2 linked regions of the Thermovibrio ammonificans HB-1 genome follow. Each later gene encodes a partner of the first gene's protein in a complex. Links are inferred from orthologs where the notes say so. Each region holds a gene or a part of one and is shown on either strand. Other genes may lie near its edges. The genes, in order: prmC and prfA.

Region 1 (3,254 bases):
TCAACCGCCTCTTTTAAGAGCCTCCCTTTAGGAAGGGCAAACGTTACCTTCTCCAAACTGCTCCTCCTTCTCTTTAACCCTCTCGATGTCGGCCCCGAGGGCCCGGAGCTTCACCTCCATCTGCTCGTAGCCCCTGTCGAGGTGGCAAATTTTATAAACTTCGGTAGTGTTTTTGGCAGCAAGGCCGGCTATAACCAGTGAAGCGCTTGCCCGAAGGTCTGTTGCAGTAACTTTCGCCCCCACCAGCTCCTCAACGCCGCGGACAAAAACGGTGTTGCCGTCTACCTTAAGGTTGGCTCCAAGGCGCTGAAGCTCGGGAACGTGCATAAAACGGTTCTCGAAGATAGTCTCCCTGATTACAGAATCCCCCTCTGCAAGGCACATGGCGGCCATAAACTGGGCCTGCATGTCGGTGGGAAAGCCCGGGTAAGGCTGGGTCACTATGTCGGTTCCCCTGAGGCGCTCCCTCTTTACAACCCTCACTTTCGAGCCGGGGAGCTCCTCTACAACAAGGCCGGCCTCGGAAAATTTATCCACAACCGCCTTGAGGGCGTAAGAGGGGAAATCCTCTATCACAACGTCTCCTCCGGCGGCGGCAACCGCCGACATAAAAGTGCCCGCCTCTATCCTGTCGGGCATAACCGTATACTCAAAGGGAGAGAGCTCATCAACACCCCAAACCTCTATGACGTCCGTTCCCTCTCCCTCTATAACTGCTCCGGCCCTCTTTAAAGCCCTTGCGAGGTCAACAATCTCCGGCTCTTTCGCGGCGTTACGGATAACCGTTTTCCCTTCGGCAAGAACCGCCGCCATCAGAACGTTTTCTGTTCCGCCAACTGTCGGGAAGTCAAAGTATATCTCGGCCCCCTTGAGCCTTCCCTTAACCTCTCCCACTATAAAGCCGTGGTAGACCTTAATATCGGCCCCCAAACGGGACAGCCCCTTAAGGTGCAGGTCTACCGGCCTCACGCCTATTGCACACCCTCCCGGCAGGAACACCTTCCCCCTGCCGTAGCGGGCAAGGAGCGGACCGAGGGTGAGAATAGAGGCCCTCATGGCTATAACCAGCTCGTAGGGGGCAACGGGGTTGAGGTCCCCCGAGAAGGATACCTTAAGGGTATTCCCCGAAAACGAGGTGTGAAAACCCATAGCCTCAAGGAGTTTGCAGGCGGTAAAAACGTCTGTTAACCTCGGAACGTTGTGGAGGGTAAGGGAGCCGGTAAGGATAGAGGCAAAAATTATCGGCAGAGAGGCGTTCTTCGAGCCGGAGACCTTAACCGTTCCCCTTAACTCCCTGCCTCCTCTTATGATGAACTTCTCTTCACTCTCCATTCTTCTCCCCGACAACTACGCGCTCAATCCCGGAAAGGTCGCGAAAAGACTTGACGTTCAGGAAGCCGGCGGTTTCAAGGAGAGATTTTACCCTATCGGCCTGGCCCTCTCCAACCTCAAGGGCTATGAACCCCTTAGGGTTAATCTTCTCCTTTGCCTGAACGATAAGCCGCTCTATGAGCTCAAGGCCGTCTTTTCCGCCGAAAAGGGCCATGGCCGGCTCATACTTCAGAACCCACTTGTGGAGCCTCTTATCGCCAACGGGAACGTAGGGGAGGTTTGCCACAACGGCATCCACGGGGAAGTCTACAGCTTCAAGGAGGTTGCTCCTGAGGAAGGTCACGGAGCAGCCGAGCCTCTCCCTGTTCTTCTCGGCTACCTCCAAAGCCTTGGGTGAAAGGTCAACACCGTAGTAGCGGTTAGCGTCTCCAAGGAGTTTACACAGGGTAAGGATTACGCAGCCGGAGCCGGTGCCAACGTCAACAACCGTTTTTCCCTGTTTCCCCTTTAGGTAGGAAAGGGCAACGTCTACCAGGAGCTCGGTCTCCGGCCGGGGAACCAGAACTCCCCTATCTACAAGGAACTCAAAGCCGTAGAACTCCTTCTTCCCGGTTATGTAGGCTACGGGCTCCCCCTTGGCCCGCCTCACTATAAGCTGCCTGTAACGCTCCACCTCGTCGTCGGTAAGGGGTCTGTCGAACTGGGTGTAGAGCTCTACCCTGCCCTTCAGGCCGAGGGAGTGAACGAGCAGCAGCTCGGCGTCGAGCCTGGGGGTGGGTGAGCCCCTCTCTTTGAGGATTTCAGAAGCTCTTTTAAGCAAACTACCAACGTTCCACTTCATAGCGGCAATTATAGGGAGTTTTATAAAATTTGGCCATGGAAATCGTCTTCCTCGAAGAGGTAGATTCCACAAACGACGAAGCCAAAAGGCTCCCCTTCAAGCACGGCCTCTGCGTTGTGGCCCGAAAGCAGAGGGCAGGCAGGGGCCGAAGGGGAAGAAGCTGGCTCTCTGAGGCCGGAAAGGGGCTGTACGCCTCGTTTATTCTCGAGAGGCTAAACCTGCCAATTGTAAGCGTGGCTTTCGGCGTGGCGGTTCTGAAAACGCTCAAAGAGCTGGACAACCGCTTCTACCTGAAGTGGCCAAACGACGTTTACATAGAAGGTAAGAAGGTGAGCGGGATTCTCGTTGAGCGAACGAAGGACAGGCTGGTTGTAGGAGTCGGCATAAACCTTTCCTACGGGAAAGAGGAGCTTCAAAACCTTGAAAAACCGGCAACTTCTCTCAGTGCCGAAGGGATAGAATTCAACTACAACACCCTGCTTAAGTCGCTCCACAAAAACGTTTTAGAGCTTCACGCCCGGCTCAAAGAGGGAAGCTTCAACCCAAGGGAGTTTGAGAGGGAGTGCCCCCTAATAGGGCGGGAAGTGGTGGTAGTTCGGGAAAACGAGCGTTTTCGGGCAAGGGCCCTGGGCATAGACACAGACGGAGCACTCGTTGTTGAAAGAGACGGACAGATAACGAGACTCTTTTCCGGAGAGGTAAGCATCCGTGGAGTTTGAATTTCCCACCTTCAGAGAGCTCATGAAAGACAAGAGAATCCTCTACTACATAGAACGGGCCGACTACTTCCTTAAACGTATGGGCTACACCGACCACGGCATAAAACACGTAAGCTGGGTGGCAAACAAAGCCCGGTGGTTACTGCTTAAGACGGTTGGAGACAGAGTCCTTGCCGAGCTTGCGGGTGTTGCAGGGCTCCTACACGACATAGGCCACATAGTGAGCCGCCACGACCACGCCCAGAGCGGTGCAATCCTTGCATACCAACTGCTCAAGGGCAGAGGATTCCTCGACGACCACCTCACCGAGATAACCTTTGCAATAGGTAACCACGAGGAGGGAACCGGAGAGCCGGCAACGG
Region 2 (3,156 bases), 440 kb from region 1 along the record:
CTCCCGGCTGTTTCCGGAAGTCGTCGTGGATTTCGGGCGTTGAGCCGTCGAGGGAGAGGGAGACCATTCTTATGCCTACCTCTTTCATCTTGCGACACACTTCGTCGTCTACAAGGGTGCCGTTTGTGGCTATGCACATTCTGAATCCCAGTTTCGTTCCGTACTCGGCAAGCTCCCAGATATCCTCCCTGAGGAGGGGCTCTCCGCCGGTTAAAACTACGGTGGGTTTTGAGAGCTTCGCTATGTCGTCAAGGAGCTTTTTGCCGTCTTCCGTTGAGAAGTCTCCCTGCTCCGACTCCATGGTTGAGGCCGAGCGGCAGTGGATACACTGGAGGTTACAGCGCCTCGTTATCTCCCAAGCCACCCACTTGGGTATGAACTCCTCTCTCTGTCCCATTCTCTTCTCCTGCGGTTTGAATTGGTAGTTAAAATAACGATAATTCTATACAGTAGACAAATTATAACTTCGGGGGTGTCTGGTGCTAAACAGGCTGTTTGAGGAGTTCGGAGAGGAGACCGTTCGCTCTTTCGTTCAGAAGAACGCCGACTACTACGTTTCCAAGTGGAAGCTCATGGCGAAAACCGGTTCAAAGATTTCCTGGAACTGGGCTGCCTTTGCGTTCGGGGTTTTCTGGATGGGCTACAGGAAGATGTACCTCTACTCCGCCATAGTTTTGGCCCTGTCCATTCTCGACTACCTGCCGGTTGTGGGGCTGCTCGTTGCCCTTGCCCTGTGGTTCGGCGTGGCGATGCTGGGGAACTACCTCTACGGCAGGTATACCTACGAGACTCTGGTTCAGCTTAAAGAGGAGTACCCCGACGAAGAGACCTTCAAGCTGATGGTGATAAAGAAGGGGGGAACCTCTATAGGCGGCGTAGTTATTGTGTTTATTATGGCTATCCTCTTCAGCCTTGTAGGTGCTGCCCTTGAGGTGTCTATGAGGGGAGGCAGGTTCTAAGCCTGCCCCTCTTCGTCCATAAGGGCCTCAATCTTTTTGGCCTGTTCGGCCGCTGCAAGGGCGTCTATCATCTCGTCCAGGTCGCCGTCGAGGAACTCCTGAAGGTTGTAAAGGGTCAGCTTTATCCTGTGGTCGGTTACCCTGCCCTCGGGGAAGTTGTAGGTTCTTATCTTCTCGCTTCTGTCTCCCGAACCTACTTGGGCCTTCCTTGCAGAGTCCATCTTCTCCTTCTGCTGCCTCTCGTAGAGCTCCTTCAGGCGGGCTCTGAGTATCTTCATCGCCTTTATCCTGTTTTGAATCTGGGAGCGCTCGTTTGAGCAGGTTACTACTATGCCGGTTGGCAGGTGGGTAATCCGTACGGCGGAATCGGTTGTGTTAACGTGCTGTCCGCCTGCTCCGGAGGAGCGGTAGGTGTCTATCTTCAGGTCGCTCTCCTTTATCTCTATTTCAACCTCCTCCGCTTCGGGCAGTATGGCTACGGTGGCGGTGGAGGTGTGGATGCGGCCGCCCGATTCGGTTACCGGAATCCGCTGAACCCTGTGAACTCCCGATTCGTACTTGAGCCTCGAGTACGCCCCTTTGCCGGAGATGGTTGCAACAACCTCTTTTATGCCCCCGAGGCCGGTTTCGTTCATGGAGAGGATTTCAACCTTCCAACCCTTCCTTTCTGCGTAGCGGCAGTACATCCTGAAAAGGTCTTGGGCAAACAGGGCCGCTTCCTCTCCGCCGGCTCCTGCACGGATTTCGAGGATTACGTTCTTTTCGTCGTTGGGGTCTTTAGGAATGAGGAGTTTTTTGAGCTCACCCTCTAGCTCCTCCGCCCGCTTTTCGAGCTCCTTCTTCTCTTCCTTTGCAAGCTCTACCAGCTCTTCTTCCTCGCCCGCTTCGATAATCTCCAGGGCCTCTTCTATCCCCTGGCGGGTTTTCTTGTACTCCATGTAGGTGTCGTATATGGGTTGAAGCTCTTTGTGTTCCTTGGCCAGCGTCTGGAACTTCTTCTGGTCGGCTATCACCTCCGGCTTCCCTAAGTTCTCCTCTATCTCCTTAAACTTCTTCGCTATCTTCTCGAGCCTGCTCTCTATGGCCTTCTCCATCTGCTCCCCCGATTGGGTTTTCTGCACTTTAAACGATAGAAGGGTAGAATAGTTTAATCAAGCCCCGGAGGCCAAAAAGATGAAAAAGCTCCTTTTATGCGTTGCGGCCCTGTTTGTTGCCTCGTGCGGAGGACCGGAGTTTGCGGTCTCCTACAGGTACGAACCTCCTGCCGACAACAGGGCCTGTTTGAGCGGCTGTTACGAGTCGTTTAAATCCTGTAAAGAGAGCTGCGAGGACTCTTACAACGCCTGCATGGCTCAGGTGAGAAGCAGGGCCGAAAGGCTGTACAGGCAGGCTCTTGCGGTTTACAACAGGGAACTCTCTGCCTACAGGGCGGCTTACGCCACTTACCAGAACAGGCTTTTGAGCTGGTCTAACAGTTACAGGCAGCTCTACCGAGATTACCTCTTTTTCAAGAGGGCCTGTAAGAAGAGTAAGGACTACTACGCCTGCTCCCGCAAGTATCAGCTTGAGCAGGCCCTCGATACTCTGAACGAGAAGAAGCCTTTGCCTCCGGAAAGGCCGGAACCTCCGAAGCTTTCCGATTTTGTCCGTCAGCTTTCGGTTACCTGCGTTAGAGACTGCGGCTGTAAGCAGCAGTTTAACGCCTGTTTTACCGGGTGCGGGGGGAAGCTCATTCCCGAAAGGATATGTGTAAGTAACTGTAAGTAGGAGGGGCGATGGAGGTAAAGACCCATAAACTGATAGACCGCTCCCTTTCCGGGGAGCCGGTTGAGCTCGGGGAGGGTTACTCTAAGGTTCTGCTGAAGACTGCGCCGGTAATGGCTGCCGACGGTAAGGGCCTTGTTCACGGAGGGTTTCTCTTTTCCGCCGCCGACTACGCCGCCATGCTGGCCGTTAACGAGCCTACCGTTGTTCTGGGGAGTGCTTCCGTTAAGTTCCTGCGCCCCGTTAAGGTGGGCGACGAGGTGCTCTTTACGGCACGGGAGGTTAACCGGGAGGGAAAGAAGCGGACTGTTGAGGTTGTAGGTGAGCGCTCCGGAGAGAGGGTTTTCGAAGGGGAGTTTACCTGTTTCGTCCTCCCCAAACACGTTCTCGGGTAGTTGGGCTGTAGGTGAGGAGCTTCTGGCCGCCGCAAGGC

What was found.
Region 2: the proteins of prmC (region 1) and prfA are in contact, whole or in part, in a crystal structure (PDB 2B3T), measured with the Escherichia coli proteins. The link is inferred for Thermovibrio ammonificans HB-1 from one-to-one orthologs.

What each region holds. Positions count from the first base shown.
Region 1 is NC_014926.1:778,678-781,931, reverse strand. What follows is about bases 248-3,187. They hold prmC (peptide chain release factor N(5)-glutamine methyltransferase), read right to left. Parts: upstream 2,174-3,187; coding sequence 1,322-2,173; downstream 248-1,321. Other genes in these bases: THEAM_RS04145 (HD domain-containing protein), read left to right, coding at 2,882-3,187; THEAM_RS04150 (biotin--[acetyl-CoA-carboxylase] ligase), read left to right, coding at 2,209-2,892; murA (UDP-N-acetylglucosamine 1-carboxyvinyltransferase), read right to left, coding at 248-1,332. Also shown: hisG (ATP phosphoribosyltransferase), read right to left, coding at 1-56; more of murA, read right to left, coding at 28-247; more of THEAM_RS04145, read left to right, coding at 3,188-3,254. UniProt on the Escherichia coli protein: Methylates the class 1 translation termination release factors RF1/PrfA and RF2/PrfB on the glutamine residue of the universally conserved GGQ motif, i.e. on 'Gln-235' in RF1 and on 'Gln-252' in RF2.
Region 2 is NC_014926.1:1,221,228-1,224,383, reverse strand. Bases 5-2,846 are described here. They hold prfA (peptide chain release factor 1), read right to left. Parts: upstream 2,054-2,846; coding sequence 956-2,053; downstream 5-955. Other genes in these bases: THEAM_RS06240 (PaaI family thioesterase), read left to right, coding at 2,735-2,846; THEAM_RS06245 (hypothetical protein), read left to right, coding at 2,133-2,726; THEAM_RS06255 (DUF2628 domain-containing protein), read left to right, coding at 480-959; THEAM_RS06260 (radical SAM/SPASM domain-containing protein), read right to left, coding at 5-397. Also shown: more of THEAM_RS06260, read right to left, coding at 1-4; more of THEAM_RS06240, read left to right, coding at 2,847-3,118; THEAM_RS06235 (hypothetical protein), read left to right, coding at 3,045-3,156. UniProt on the Escherichia coli protein: Peptide chain release factor 1 directs the termination of translation in response to the peptide chain termination codons UAG and UAA.